Regions from separate parts of the Planococcus massiliensis genome, predicted to be linked through region 2. Evidence: predicted binding sites of a transcription regulator. Region 2 holds the regulator's gene; the other holds the start of a gene.
The links. Region 2 encodes NrdR, which represses ribonucleotide reductase genes. Its sites were predicted from a motif close to AACACNATATATNGTGTT; they were not measured.

Region 1 (8,155 bases), 240 kb from region 2:
AAATATGGCGGAAAAACCATCGATTTTGGCGGCTGGGAATTGCCGGTGCAATTTTCAAGCATTAAGGAAGAACATGAAGCGGTAAGAACAAAAGCCGGCCTTTTCGATGTTTCGCATATGGGTGAAATTTTCGTCACAGGCAAGGACAGTTTGGCTTATTTGCAGCAGCTCGTTACCAATGACGTTTCCAAAATCCAAAACGGGCAAGCCCAATACACGGCAATGTGTTATGAAAATGGCGGCACAGTCGACGATTTATTGGTTTATAAAATTGAAGACGGCCATTATATGTTGGTGGTCAATGCATCTAATATTGAAAAAGATTTTGAGTGGATGCAAAAAACGGTTTTTGGTGACGTGAAATTGGAAAACCATTCAGCTGATTATGGCTTACTTGCTTTGCAGGGACCGCTCGCGGAAAAAATCCTTCAACGGCTGACTGGGGAAGACTTGGCCGAAATCAAAGCTTTCCGTTTTAAAACGGATGTTTCGATCGATGGGCATTCCGTAATCGTTTCCCGGACAGGCTATACCGGTGAAGATGGCTTTGAAATTTACGGCAGCCCGGAAGCTGTAGTGGCACTTTGGGATGCAATTTTGGCTGAAGGCGCTGAAGACGGACTGGTCCCATGCGGGCTCGGTGCACGCGACACCTTGCGCTTTGAAGCATGCCTTGCGCTTTACGGCCAGGAAATTTCCGAAAACATCACGCCTCTGGAAGCGGGATTGAATTTTGTCGTGAAATTGAATAAAGAAGAAGCGTTTATGGGCAAAGAAGCTCTCGCTTTCCAAAAAGAAAATGGGATCCCGCGAAAATCTGTGGGAATCGAAATGATCGACAAAGGAATTCCGCGCCATGGCTATGCAGTTTACTCCAGCGGTGAAAAAATCGGCGAAGTCACAACCGGCACCCAATCGCCGAGCTTGAAAAAAAATATTGGTTTAGCCCTTATTTCCAAAGAACATGCAGAGCTTGGATCAGAAGTTGAAATCGAAATCCGCAACAAGCGCCTGAAGGCAAAAATTGTTGAAACGCCGTTTTACAAACGTTCCAAATAATTCAATTTGAAAAGGGGTCAGCACTCTATGAAACATCGCTATTTACCAATGACGTCTCAAGACGAAAAAGAAATGCTGGAAGCTATCGGAATCGAATCAATAGATGAATTGTTTGCAGATATTCCTGAAAAAGTCCGTTTTAAAGGCGAATACAAGATCAAACCTGCCAAATCGGAGTCTTCTTTGACGAAGGAACTTGCGGCCTTGGCAGCGAAAAACGCGGATTCCAACCGCTTTGCTTCTTTCCTTGGAGCCGGCGTCTATGACCATTACAAACCGATTATCGTTGACCATGTCATTTCCCGTTCAGAATTTTATACGGCTTATACACCATACCAGCCGGAAATTTCCCAAGGTGAATTGCAGGCGATCTTCGAATTCCAAACGATGATCAGTGAATTGACGGGCATGGACATCGCCAACTCTTCCATGTATGACGGCGGAACGGCTTTGGCGGAAGCAGGAATGCTTGCGGCCGGACATACGCGCCGCAAAAAAATTCTCGTATCGCGTGCTGTCCATCCGGAATCCCGCGATGTTGTGCGCACATATGCGCTTGGACAATCCATTGAAGTGGAAGAAATTCCGTTGAAAAACGGCCATACTGATTTGGAAGCTTTGAAAAACATGATCGACGAAAATGTTGCAGCCGTCATGGTGCAATATCCGAACTTCTTCGGCCAAGTCGAAAACTTGAAAGAATTGGAGCCGATCATCCACGAGGCTGGCGCATTATTTGCGGTATCAGCAAACCCGCTTTCACTTGGCGCTTTAACGGCTCCAGGCAAGCTAGGCGCGGATATCACAGTTGGCGACGCCCAGCCTTTCGGAATTGCTGAAGCTTTCGGCGGCCCGCATTGCGGATATTTCGCTGTTACCAAAAAATTGATGCGTAAAGTGCCGGGGCGCTTAGTCGGCGAAACGGTCGACGAAGATGGCCGACGCGGGTTTGTTTTGACGCTGCAAGCGCGCGAGCAGCACATCCGCCGCGACAAAGCGACTTCAAATATCTGTTCAAACCAAGCGCTTAATGCACTCGCCGCTTCTGTTGCAATGACAGCACTTGGAAAAGTCGGAACAAAAGAAATGGCAGTCCAAAACATCACGAAAACCCATTATATGAAGCAACAATTAAAAGAAGCCGGCTTCGAGCTTCCATTCAGCGGCGCTCACTTCAATGAAATTGTCGTGAAAGTCAATGGGCCGATTAAAGAATTGAATGACGGTTTATTGGCTAAAGGGATTATTGGCGGCTACGATCTTGGCCGCAGCTACGATGAATTGGACGGCCATATGCTTGTTTGTGTGACGGAACAGCGGACAAAAGAAGAAATCGATGCATTTGTGCAGGAATTGACTGCGAAAGTGCAAGAAGTGGGGGCTACTCATGCATAAGGACAATCAACCGCTCATTTTTGAAATGACCAAAGAAGGCCGCATCGGCTACAGCCTGCCGGATTTGGACGTGCCGGAAATCGATCTTGCTGAGCTCTTTCCGGAAGAATTAGTGCGCGATGAAGCAGCAGACCTTCCGGAAGTTTCCGAACTGGATATCATGCGCCATTACACGGCTCTTTCAAAACGCAATCATGGCGTGGATTCCGGATTCTATCCGCTCGGGTCGTGCACAATGAAATACAATCCGAAAATCAATGAATCGGTTGCGCGCTTCCCGGGATTCGCAAATATCCACCCGTTGCAGGATGAATCAACTGTCCAAGGCGCAATGGAATTATTGTTTGATCTTCAGGAACATTTAAAAGAAATTACAGGAATGGATGAAGTCACGCTTCAGCCTGCTGCCGGAGCACACGGCGAATGGACAGGCCTGATGATGATCCGTGCCTATCATGAATCGAGAGGCGACATGAAGCGCACGAAAGTCATTGTTCCCGATTCTGCGCACGGGACGAACCCGGCTTCAGCTACAGTTGCCGGATTTGAAACCGTAACGGTGAAATCGAATGAACAGGGCCTTGTGGATCTGGAAGATCTTAAGCGGGTTGTGGGCGAAGACACAGCTGCTCTAATGTTGACGAACCCGAATACGCTCGGTTTGTTTGAAGAGCAAATTCTTGAAATGGCTGCCATCATCCATGAAGTCGGCGGCAAGCTGTATTACGACGGCGCGAACTTGAACGCGGTTATGTCAAAAGCACGCCCGGGAGATATGGGCTTTGATGTCGTCCACTTAAACTTGCACAAAACGTTTACAGGCCCTCACGGCGGCGGCGGCCCGGGATCCGGCCCGGTCGGCGTGAAAAAAGATTTGATCCCGTACCTGCCAAAACCAGTACTTGTTAAAACGGAACAAGGCTTGACGTTCGACTATAACCGTCCGGAATCCATCGGGCGCGTCAAGCCATTCTACGGCAACTTCGGCATCAACGTCCGGGCTTATACGTATATCCGTTCAATGGGGCCAGATGGCTTGAAGGCTGTTACGGAATATGCGGTATTGAATGCAAATTACATGATGCGGAAATTGCAGCCGCATTTCGATTTGCCATATGACCGCCATTGCAAACATGAATTCGTCTTGAGCGGCCGCCGCCAGAAAAAACTCGGCGTCCGTACATTGGATATGGCGAAGCGCCTGCTCGATTTCGGCTATCATCCGCCGACCATCTATTTCCCATTGAATGTGGAAGAAGGCATGATGATCGAGCCGACTGAAACTGAATCCAAAGAAACATTGGATGCCTTTATCGACGCGATGATCCAAATCGCGAAAGAAGTGGAAGAAAATCCGGAAATCGTCCAAGATGCACCGCATACGACGGTCATCAAACGTTTGGATGAAACCCAGGCAGCCCGCAAACCGGTGCTGCGCTATACCAAACCAGAATAGAACTAAAAAAGAAGCCCGATGGAATTTTTCCATCGGGCTTCTTTAGGTTCAAAAACCGATTGTGGCATCTTGTTCAACCCAGCCGTTCTGCTGAGTGCGCTTGTTTTGCTTTTGCAATTCACGGATGCTGTTTTCGTAATTGGAATCGCCTTCGTAATGCCAGTTCAGTGCAGAAGACATATACAGTTCATTCATCTGAGAAATGGAAAGCCCTTTGCTCAAGTCGGCCATATGCTCCAGTTGGGAGTCGGTGAAAATCGACTTGACGTCGAGTTTTTTCAAATAGGATTTTCGCAGACTCTTATTTGGTGACGGTATTTCATATGCCCGGTCAAAGCGCCCGGCGCGGTTGATCAAAGCGGGATCGATTTTTTCCGGATAGTTGGTCGTTCCGATGATAAACAAGCCCTCGCGTGATTGTGTGCCGTCTAGCGTGTTGAGGAAGACCGACCGGGTGAATTCGGGCATGGAATCAATGTCTTCAATGACCAGGATGGCAGGTGCTAAGCGTGAAACGATGCCGAAAACTTCCTGGACGGTATAGCTGTTTGTGTATTCCGTGATCTGCCAATAGATCACGGGTGCATTGGTGGAGCCTGTGATGGATTTGACCAGCGTCGTTTTGCCGTTGCCTGGAGCCCCGTACAATAAAATGCCGCGTTTATAAGGAACGCCGTACTCTTTAAAGAACTGGCCGCCGTCCTTGAAAAATTCGTCGATGGAGCGGAAAATATCCGTCTTCACCTTGGTTTCAAGCATGACATCTTCTCTGGAGACGATGGCCATTTCTCCGTAATTCCGCCGTTTCACTCCGTCTTCCGTATCGACAAGGAAAGTGATGTTGTTCATCAGGGCTTGGCGCACCATCTCATTGGCATGTTCCAAAAATGCAAACGCATCTTCTACGGTCTTGGCAAAGCACTGAAATTCTGGCCAGCTATTCTCAGATGGCGTAAAAAAAGAAATCTGTGCAAGCGCGACATCGTGGCTTGGAAAATAAATTAAGCGGTTTTCGAAAGTTTCCTGTATTTTAATATGGCCTTTGTCGCTGCTGTCAGAAAGGTTGGAAATTTTGGCGAGCGGTTTGGCTTCATATAAATAGGAAAGCGTCTCGTAGGGCAAATGGCCGTTTTCCATCATATCCAGAAGGTGCGTGCTCAGCTGGATGATGGGCTCTGAGATATCGATCTGCTTCCATGGTCCATTCGAACGATTCGTCAATATAGAAAAGATTTTATCCGAAACAACGGAAAAAGCGGCGTAATGGGGCAAAGCTTCTTGAACTTCAACCGTATTCGGAAATAGGATAGGTATTTTCATGTGCTGCCTCCTGAATTTAGATGATGTCCACCTGATAGGTAGAAAAAAGCCTTTCCATCCCGGAAAGGCTTTTTGATTATGATTTAGACTTGATTTTGCCGGTCCATTGCTTGAATCCGCCTTGCAATTGATAGAGCTGCGTATAGCCTTGTTTTTTGAGGAATAAAGCTACGCGGCCGCTGCGTGCACCATTTTGGTCGTAAAGGTAGACGGGCTTATCGGCGCGGATTTCTTTGTAGCGCTGGCGCAATTGGGATTGCGGCAAGTTGCGGGCTCCTAAGATATGTCCGCCTGCAAATTCCTTCGGCTCGCGGACATCGATCAGCTGCGCTTTTCGGTACCCTTCGATAAATTGTTCCTGGGTCAATGTAGTGACAGCTTTCTTAATGCGGTAGTAGGAAATAACCGCAAAGATAATGACGATCAATAATACTGCTAAAATAACATACAGAAAATCCATTGTCTTGCCCCTTTCTATTCTCCTTCTATTATAAAAGAAGGAGTGACTCTTATTCAATGGCAATGTTACACTTATTAATGGATTTAGGAGGCGATCTTGTGAAATATGGCAGATGGTTTTTTATCAATTCCGGGTATTGCAGCGCTTCGTACAATATGGCGCTTGATGAAGCCTTGTTGAATTGGCATAGCGAAGGGTTGATTCCGCCGGTCATCCGGTTCTATGGTTGGCAGCCGGCCGCCTTGTCGATCGGCTATTTTCAAAAAGCGGAAACGGAAATCGACTTAGACCGGGTGAAAGAGCTTGGCCTCGGATTCGTGAGGCGGCCGACCGGCGGCAGGGGAGTCCTGCATGAACACGAACTGACGTATAGCGTCATTGTCAGCGAGGAGCATCCGGACATGCCCGAAAGCGTCACGGAAGCTTACCGGATTATAAGCGGCGGCTTGCTGGAAGGCTTTAAAAATTTAGGCCTTGATGCGTATTTTTCAGTGCCGGATACTGAAGAAAAATTGGCGGACTTGAAAAAACCGAAGTCGGCAGTTTGTTTTGACGCGCCGAGCTGGTATGAGATGGTTGTTGAAGGAAAGAAAGTGGCAGGCAGCGCACAGACACGTCAAAAAGGCGTGATCCTGCAGCACGGCGCTATTTTAATCAACTTGGATGCCGAAAAGCTGTTGTCTCTTTTCCGCTTTTCAAACGCTGAAGCAAAAGAAAAGATGCGCCGCAAAATTCCGCATAAGGCAGTATCCATCAATTCCTTGCGCAGCGAGCAAGCGACGATGGAAGAATGCGTCGAAGCCTTCAAGAAAGGTTTTCAGACTTCTCTAGAAATTGAGCTGGAACCATACATATTGACTTCAGAGCAAATGGAATATGTCAAGAGCTTAGAGGAAGAAAAATATGCAGCGGATTCGTGGAATTTTAAAGCGTGAGGAGCCTTTCGACTCATTTTCAAAATGGAAAGCCCGCTGCATTCGGCTTTGCGGGTTTTTTAAGCTTTAAAATATAATTTTGTTATTTAAAAACGTTTCAACATCTAGTATGATGGGAAATGTACTAATACTATATATAGTGTTTATCTCCATATAATATAAAGGAGGAATTGTCAAATGGTTTCCGTTGCACAATCCCAATATACACTTGATCCAAATTTATTAAACAAGGACATTCAACTTTTCCCGCAGGTGCATGAAATTACGCCGGACATGAAGACGACTCATAAAGGGGTTTCTCGTTTGGTCATGATCGACCGGTACTCTTTCAAAGACACAGCGAAGACTACGCTGAAAGCAGGAGATTTTGTCGTGCTTACCGTCAAGGAAGATCCGAAGTTTCCGGCCCGCGGACTCGGCTTTATCGTATCAGTCGACAAAGAAGCGAATACCGCTAAAGTGTGGATCGAAGAAGATTACCGAAGTGCGATTGACAAAGAAGACGAAATCCAAAGCGGCATCGTCAGCCGTTCTCTTGACGTGATTGAAAAGCCGTTGGAAGTCTACTATGAACAAATTGCAAAACGCAATGCAACAGGGCTTGCTTCTGTTGAAACAACACCTGAAAAACGCCAGGAATGGTTTGAGAAATTCTACAAACAGTTGGTGGATTTGAAATTCATTCCAGCAGGGCGCGTTCTTTACGGTGCAGGCGCTGATACGGATGTTACGTATTTCAACTGCTACGTGATGCCATTCGTAGCTGATTCGCGTGAAGGCATTTCTGACCACCGCAAACAAGTGATGGAAATCATGTCGAGAGGCGGAGGCGTCGGAACAAACGGTTCGACATTGCGTCCGCGCAATACGCTGGCGCGCGGAGTAAACGGCAAATCATCAGGGTCGGTTTCATGGCTCGACGATATTGCGAAATTGACGCATTTGGTGGAGCAAGGCGGATCTCGCCGCGGCGCACAAATGATCATGCTTGCTGACTGGCACCCGGATATTGCTGAGTTCATCATCTCGAAAATGCAGAATCCGCGCATCCTGCGCTATTTGATCGAAAATACGAATGACGAGACGATCAAGAAACTCGCTCACGAGAAACTGAAATTCAAACCGCTTACTCAACAGGAAGAAGCGATGTATCAAGGAATCCTGAATTACCGGGCGATTCCTGGAATGGGCGGATTCAATGAAAAAATCATGCGCGATGCGGAAACGAAGCTGCGTGACGGCGGTACTTACACGGTCCATAATGAAGAATTTTTGACAGGTGCAAATATTTCCGTAACATTGACGGACGATTTCATGAAGGCAGTCGAAGAAGACGCTGACTTTGAACTTCGCTTCCCGGCAGTGGAGTCTTATTCAAAAGAAGAAATGGCTGTTTACAACGAACAATGGCATGAAATCGGAGATGTCCGCGAATGGGAGCGCATGGGACACAAAGTCCGCACATACCGGACAATGAAAGCCCGCGACCTTTGGAATTTGATCAACGTCTGTGCCACTTACTCAGCAGAA
Region 2 (8,155 bases):
GTTGAAACGATTAATGGAGCGAAACGGGCTTAACGAGAAGGAAGCGCGTGCGCGCATCGCTTCTCAATTGCCGATGTCGGTGAAAGAAGAAGGGGCCGACGCAGTCATTTACAACAACGGCACTTTTGATGAAACAAAATGGCAGCTGAACCGCATCTTGGATAACTGGCAGGTTCAATTGGGAAGAGAATAAAACGGGATAATAGGCTTGTCGTCTATCGAAGCAGCCTATTTATAGTTATTGTGAATGCTGAAAATCAATCCAAAAGCATGAAAAGTCGAAGCCGGGTGCCAGTCGCCCGGCTTTTTTTATTGGGTTCGAATTAAAGGTTCCATAAAACAGTAAATGTGTTATACTATATAAGAAATTAAAAATCAACAGTATGACTTATTTAAATGGGGGTCTCATAAAATGACAATTTCTATTGCGATTAACGGATTTGGCCGTATTGGCCGCATGGTTTTCAGACAGGCAATTTTAATGGACGACATTAAAATCAGTGCTGTAAATGCCGGATACCCTGCTGAAACTCTCGCGCATCTTATTAAGTATGACACAAATCACGGCACCTTTATGGGTGACGTCTCTTCCGAGGAAGACGCATTAATCGTTAACGGCAAACGAGTTCAACTCGTTAACGAAAGAGATCCTTTGAATCTCCCGTGGAAAGAAATGGACATCGACATCGTAATCGAAGCAACCGGCAAATTTAATTCGCGAGAAAAAGCGGCGCTTCATTTAGATGCGGGAGCTCGAAAAGTCATATTGACCGCACCAGGAAAAGACGAAGATATCACCATTGTGATGGGGGTCAATGAAGACAAATTCAACGTCGACGAACATAGCATCATTTCCAATGCCAGCTGCACGACCAACTGCCTTGCCCCTGTCGCAAAAGTATTGAACGACGCATTCGGCATTGAAAATGGCCTCATGACGACTGTTCATTCTTTTACAAACGACCAGAAAAACCTGGATAACCCGCATAAGGATTTGAGACGCGCGCGTGCGTGCAGCCAGTCGATTATCCCTACTTCTACCGGTGCTGCGAAAGCGCTGTCATTGGTCTTGCCGGAACTCGAAGGAAAGCTTCATGGAATGGCGCTGCGTGTGCCGACTCCGAACGTCTCGTTAGTGGATCTAGTAGTGGATTTAGAGCGGGATGTGACGGTTGATGAAGTGAACGAAGCCTTTATCAAAGCCTCTGAAGAAGGTTTGGATGGGATTTTGGCGCTCACGATGGAACCATTGGTATCAGTGGATTTCAACACCAATCCGAAGTCGGCAGTAATTGACGGACTTTCTACGATGGTGATCGGCAAACGCAAAGTGAAAGTTCTTGCCTGGTATGATAATGAATGGGGCTATTCTGCACGCGTCATTGATTTGACGAAAAAAGTAGCGGATGCTTTAGTCTTCGCTGAAGCTTAACCCGAAAATGCCGCGTTTCTTTTTCAGGAAACGCGGCATTTCTATGTCTTTGGCGGGTCTCGACGCCACTGAAAAAAACTTGAATTAAATTTATTGCATTTCATACAGATACACCTTATACTAACATTCGTAGTTGAAAATTAACTACCAGCTTCTATGTGTTCATGGAACTTCATGAAGGCGTTCAGGAAGCATGTGTTTTATTCACATGACTGCTTAAAGGGTTAGGACCTCTTTGGACTAACTTTCCCCCGTGGTAGTCAACTTTGAATATTTTGAGCACGAAAACAAAATGATATCAAAGGGGGAAACGAACCATGGAAACAATGGGACGTCACGTAATTGCAGAACTTTGGCAGTGTGATTTTGACAAATTAAACGATATGGATTATATCGAACAAACTTTTGTTGATGCAGCACTGAAATCCGGAGCGGAAATCAGAGAAGTAGCTTTTCATAAATTTGCACCTCAAGGTGTAAGCGGAGTTGTAATCATTTCCGAATCGCATTTGACAATCCACAGTTTTCCGGAGCACGGCTATGCAAGTGTAGATGTTTATACTTGCGGAGATCTTGATCCGACGATTGCAGCGAAGTATATCGCTGAAGCGCTGAACTCGCAAACGAGTGAAGTGACCGAATTGCCGCGCGGCATGGGTCCAATTGGCGCTGGAGAAACAAAAGTTTCAGTAACTGTATAATCCGTTATTTTGAAAAACAGCAAGCAGGGGATAAATTCCTCTGCTTTTTCTATTTTCCTAAAGAAATTTTGTTATACTAGAAAAAACAGATAGAAAGTTTAGGGAGATGTCGAAATGAAATGTCCGGCTTGCCAGCATAATGGTACACGCGTAGTAGATTCGCGGCCAGTTGATGATATGAAGTCCATAAGAAGGCGCAGGGAATGTGAAGCTTGCGGCTATCGTTATACGACGTTCGAAAAAGTGGAAGAGATGCCATTGATTGTGGTGAAGAAAGACGGATCGCGCGAAGAGTTCAGCCGCGAAAAAGTGTTGAGAGGCTTGATCCGTGCTTGTGAAAAACGCCCGGTTTCACTGGAAGTTCTTGAAAGCGTTGTATTCGATATTGAGAAAGACCTTCGGCGACAGGGAAATGCCGAAGTGAAATCAGAAGAAGTCGGTGAATTGGTCATGGACCGTTTAGCTGGCATCGATGAAGTCGCTTATGTTCGATTTGCATCGGTGTACCGCCAGTTTAAAGACATTACCGTATTTATCGATGAATTGAAGGATTTATTGAAAAAGAGTCCGGATGACAAGAAGTCCGAGTAAGGCGGTGGATTATGACAGCCCTGTATAACGAACTTCAGCCTGCAGATTCCTTCCGAATTCTCATGCCGTATCCTTTTTCCAATTATGACCGCCAGTTGTTGACGCTCCTCTACCAGCCGCTGGTCGGTGCAGAAGCCATCGCTTTTTACTTGACGCTGTGGGCGGAAGGGGAAGAAAGCGCGCAAGAAGCAACACATTACGTATTAATGAACACACTTGGCGTATCCATTTCGCGGATTTTTGAATCACGTATTCAAATGGAAGCCATTGGGTTGTTGAAAACGTACCGCAAAGACCAGGAAAACCGTTCGTTTGTCTACGAACTTTGTCCGCCGCTGGATCCGAAAAGTTTTTTTGCCGATCCGCTGCTGTCAATGTTTCTTTTCAGCAAAGTGGGGGAAACGACTTATCGCAAAGTAAGGGACCGATTTGTGGTCCACCGGGAAGTGTTGGAAGGCTATGCGGAAGTGTCACGTACATTTACCGATATCTTTCAGCCGGTCCATGCCAAAGCAGGCTATCCTTCCGGGACGGATGACTTGCAGGAACGCAAAAAAGGTTCGTATGAAACGGAAGCGGAATTTGATTTTTCTTTATTGCGCCAAGGGTTGTCAGAGCAATTGGTGCCGCACAAAGTGCTGACAGCGAGCATCCGCGAGCTCATTGAAAAACTGGCATTCCTCTACAGCTGGGGGCCGCTTGAAATGCAGAAAGTCATTCTGCTCGCCATTGATGAGGACTATAAACTGACGCTTGAAGGTTTGAAGCGGGCAGCCGCTGATTATTACAAATTGACGGTAGCCACCACAGCGCCTCAATTGGTGCAAGTGAAGAAAAAAGAAACGGCCAAAAAAGAAGCGCCGAAAACAAAAGAAGACGAATTGATCGATTATCTGGAGTCGGCTTCTCCGGTCGAAGTGCTGCGGGATATTGCAAATGGCAAGGAGCCTTTGCCGGCAGATGTACAGCTCGCGAATCAGCTGGTTATCCAGCATGGCATGGAGCCCGCAGTCGTGAATGTCCTGCTGCAATATGTCCTGCTGCGGACGGATATGAAACTGACTAAGGCTTATGTAGAAAAATTGGCGTCCCACTGGCTTCGAAAAAATATCAAAACGGCAAAAGAAGCGATGGAGCTTGCGCGCATTGAGCACGAGCAGTATTTGAAATGGAAATCGGAAGGATCTCCGGCAGCAAAAACGAGAAGTTCTTCTTCCAGCCGCAAACCGGTAAGGGAAGAAAAATTGCCGGAATGGTTCTATAAAAAAGATGAGGTTCAGCCTGCAAAAGAGGCGGACAACTCTGAAGACCTCGAAGCGGCAAAACAAAAACTATTAGCGAAATATGCGATGAAGAAAGGTAAGGGTGATTAAATGGAACCGATCCGGGAGACATTGAAACGTGTCGTGAATGCCCCTGCTTTTTCCGAGCGCTACAATGCGATGCGGCAGGAAGTGCTGGAGCATCCGGGCGTTCAGCATTTTTTAGATGAACATTCTTCGGAAATTGATAAAAGCATCGTCGATAAAGGCATGGGCAAGCTGTATGAATACATCGACCAGTCCCATGACTGCAATAAGTGCCCGAACCTTGGAGCCTGCATCAACCATTTAAAAGGGTTTGAACCGAACTTGGTTCTAGAGCGCGGCAATATCGGGATTTCTTATACGCCGTGCCGCTTAAAGAACGAGCACGACAACAAGCGCCGTGCGTCTTCATTGATCCATAGCATGTATATGCCAAAAGAAGTCATGGAAGCGACTTTGTCCGGATTTGAGCTGGATGCGAGCCGCGTAGAAGCGTTCAATGCCGTCGATTCTTTCCTTGATGCCACTAAGGGGCCGGGCGAACTTCCGGAAAAAGGCATCTACCTTTACGGGAAATTCGGCATCGGCAAATCCTATTTGCTGAGTGCAGTGGCAAATGCATTGGCTGAGAAAAACATCAAATCGGTCTTGGTTTTCGTTCCTGAATTCATGCGTGAAATGAAACAGGCGATTGGCGACCAGACCTTGCAGGAAAAAGTGAATTATGTAAAAAAAGCGGATGTCTTGATGCTGGATGATATCGGAGCAGAAGCAATGTCGAGCTGGACGCGGGATGAAGTGCTTGGCACGATCCTTCATTACCGGATGGCTGAAAAGCTGCCGACTTTCATGACGTCGAATTTCAGCTATTCAGAACTTCAGCACCATTTGACGTATTCCCAGCGCGGCGAAAAAGAAGACCTAAAAGCGGCGCGTGTGATGGAGCGCATCCGTGCATTGACAACTCCGGTCAAACTGGACGGACGAAACCGCAGAATTTAATCCATCAAGGTGTTGTCTTTTTAAAGTTTTCGTCGTATAGTAAAAACAATCGATACAAACTAATGCGTTGACAAGGACAAGAGTGGATTTGTACGGCTCATAGAGAGGGAGGCCCTGGCTGAAAGCTTCCCAGTACGGCAAAAACACTTACCACCTTTGAGCAGCAATTGTGAAATTTTCCAGTAGCAATTGACGGTACCGGCCCGTTAGCCGATGCAGAGCTTCATTTTGGACAGGATCCGTCCGTCCAGGATAGAAGAAGGGTGGAACCACGAACTTAAGCTTCGTCCCTTTGGGATGAGGCTTTTTTTTATTGGTTTCATTTGGGGCTGGCATCTTGGAAGCCGCGAAATAAGGCTAGATGCTCGGCCTAGAACATAAAAAAGGAGAGAGCAGAATGTCAGACATGATCCAATTAACATTTCCAGACGGCGCAGTAAAGGAGTTTCCAAAAGGCACAACAACTGAAGAAATTGCCCAATCGATCAGCCCGGGCCTTCGCAAGAAAGCACTCGCTGGTAAAGTAGGCGAACATTTGATTGATTTGAAATCACCGATTTCAGAAGACGGCAGCATTGCGATCATCACACCGGAATCCGATGAGGCGCTGGAAATCCTTCGCCACTCTTCGGCTCATTTATTGGCACAGGCAATCAAACGCCTTTATCCGGATGCAAAACTTGGCGTCGGCCCGGTGATTGAAAACGGCTTCTACTATGATATCGATACAGAAGAGTCGATTTCAGCGGAAGATTTGCCAGCGATCGAAAAAGAAATGAAAAAAATCATCAACGAAAATATTGAAATCGTCCGCCATGACGTATCTCGCGCTGAAGCGCAAGAACGTTTTGCGGCGATCGAAGATCCGTACAAATTGGAGCTTTTAGAAGCGATTCCGGAAGATGAGCAAGTGTCGATCTACGAACAAGGCGAATTTTTCGATCTATGCCGCGGCATCCACGTACCGTCCACAGGCAAATTGAAAGAATTCAAATTGCTGAGCGTTGCGGGTGCATACTGGAGAGGCGACAGCGACAACAAAATGCTGCAGCGCATCTACGGAACTGCTTTCTTCAAAAAAGAAGAGTTGAAAGCGCATCTTGAAATGCTCGAAGAAGCGAAAGAACGCGACCACCGTAAAATCGGGAAAGAATTGAATTTATTCATGAACTCCCAAAAAGTAGGGCAAGGCTTGCCGATGTGGCTGCCAAAAGGCGCAACAATCCGCCGCATCATCGAACGCTATATCGTCGATAAAGAGGAAAGCTTAGGGTATGACCACGTCTATACTCCGGTTATGGGAAGCGTCGACCTTTATAAAACAAGCGGCCACTGGGACCATTACCAGGAAGATATGTTCCCGGTCATGCAGATGGACAACGAGGAATTGGTTCTTCGTCCGATGAACTGCCCGCACCATATGATGATCTTTAAACAAGGCATCCATTCTTACCGCCAATTGCCGATCCGCATCGCGGAACTTGGGTTGATGCACCGCTACGAAATGTCAGGTGCGTTGTCCGGCCTTCAACGCGTTCGCGGCATGACGTTGAACGATGCGCATATTTTTGTGCGCCCTGACCAAATCAAAGACGAATTCAAACGCGTCGTCAACTTGGTCATCGACGTATACAAAGACTTTGATTTGAAAGATTATTCGTTCCGCGTTTCTTACCGTGACCCAGCGGATAAAGAAAAATACTTTGACGATGACGCAATGTGGGAACGTGCACAGTCTATGCTGAAAGAAGCGATGGACGATCTTGGCCTGGATTATGTAGAAGTGGAAGGCGAAGCGGCATTCTACGGTCCGAAACTCGATGTCCAAGTGAAAACTGCGCTCGGCAAAGAAGAAACATTGTCGACTGTCCAACTCGACTTCTTGCTGCCTGAACGCTTCGATTTGAGCTATATCGGAGAAGACGGCAAACAGCACCGCCCAGTCGTTATCCACCGCGGCGTCGTTTCAACTATGGAACGGTTTGTGGCTTTCTTGATCGAAGAATACAAAGGCGCATTCCCGACTTGGCTGGCGCCGGTCCAAGTGGAAGTGATTCCGGTTTCGCTTGATGCCCATAGCGACTACGCGAAAAACATCCAAGAGAAATTGCAATCCCACCGGTTGCGCGTCGATATCGACGAACGCGATGAGAAGCTTGGCTACAAGATCCGCGAAGCGCAAATGCAAAAAGTTCCGTATATGCTGGTGCTTGGCGACCAGGAAGTCGAAAACGGTTCGGTCAACGTCCGCAAATACGGCGAACAAAAATCCGAAAGCATGCCGTTCGATGATTTCTTGAAACTGATCCAAAGCGAACTTCGCTAAAGGGTTGACATGCTAATATGTGCATGGTATTATGAATAAGGTTATAGAATACTTATATGTGCAAGCAGGAGCACCCGCTTCTCACCTGATCGACCAGTTGTTGGCAGGTAGACACGATTTTGACTTTTTCACGCTGCGGCGTGCTGTCATAAATTGCGGGTGGGCCGAACGAGGCCCATCCGCTTTTGTTTTGGATCGGACCTGTAAGCCGACACGGTCGGTTACACATGTTAAGCTATTCGCGACACTATCCGGAGGTGGATTAATATTAGCAAAGACATCAATGTAAATGAAGGTATTCGTGCACGTGAGTTACGGGTTATTGATCAGAACGGTGAGCAACTCGGTATTAAAACACGTAACGAAGCACTTGAAATTGCTGCACGTGTCAACTTGGATCTTGTACTAGTGGCTCCTCAAGCTAAGCCACCGGTCGCACGCATTATGGACCATGGTAAGTTCAAGTTCGAACAACAAAAGAAAGACCGCGAAATCCGTAAAAATCAGAAAGTCATCGTTGTAAAAGAAGTGCGTTTAAGCCCTTCAATCGACGACCATGATTTTAACACGAAACTTCGCAATGCGATTAAGTTCCTTGAAAAAGGGGACAAAGTCAAAGCTTCAATCCGCTTTAAAGGCCGTGCGATTACGCACAAAGAAATCGGACAGCGCGTCCTTGAACGCTTCGCAGAAGCATGCAAGGAAGTTGCAACGGTTGAACAGCGCCCTAAAATGGATGGCCGCAGCATGTTCTTGATGCTAGCGCCAGTTAACGAAAAAGAATAACAGATCAATT

Region 1: BN1080_RS09080 (vitamin B12-dependent ribonucleotide reductase) is a predicted target of NrdR. The motif match lies at 6,752-6,769, and genes of this name have one in related genera.

Annotation. Positions count from the first base shown of each region.
Region 1 covers NZ_CCXS01000001.1:1,854,321-1,862,475, reverse strand. Annotated here, with positions in the region: gene gcvT (glycine cleavage system aminomethyltransferase GcvT) at 1-1,059, shown strand, start outside; gene gcvPA (aminomethyl-transferring glycine dehydrogenase subunit GcvPA) at 1,087-2,454, shown strand; gene gcvPB (aminomethyl-transferring glycine dehydrogenase subunit GcvPB) at 2,447-3,910, shown strand; gene BN1080_RS09095 (AAA family ATPase) at 3,959-5,230, opposite strand; gene BN1080_RS09090 (rhodanese-like domain-containing protein) at 5,307-5,690, opposite strand; gene BN1080_RS09085 (lipoate--protein ligase family protein) at 5,846-6,625, shown strand; gene BN1080_RS09080 (vitamin B12-dependent ribonucleotide reductase) at 6,803-8,155, shown strand, end outside.
Region 2 covers NZ_CCXS01000001.1:2,094,473-2,102,627, reverse strand. Annotated here, with positions in the region: gene coaE (dephospho-CoA kinase) at 1-193, shown strand, start outside; gene BN1080_RS10395 (glyceraldehyde-3-phosphate dehydrogenase) at 413-1,432, shown strand; gene speD (adenosylmethionine decarboxylase) at 1,750-2,133, shown strand; gene nrdR (transcriptional regulator NrdR) at 2,248-2,724, shown strand; gene BN1080_RS10380 (replication initiation and membrane attachment family protein) at 2,736-4,097, shown strand; gene dnaI (primosomal protein DnaI) at 4,098-5,033, shown strand; T-box leader at 5,092-5,328, shown strand; gene thrS (threonine--tRNA ligase) at 5,431-7,359, shown strand; gene infC (translation initiation factor IF-3) at 7,639-8,145, shown strand.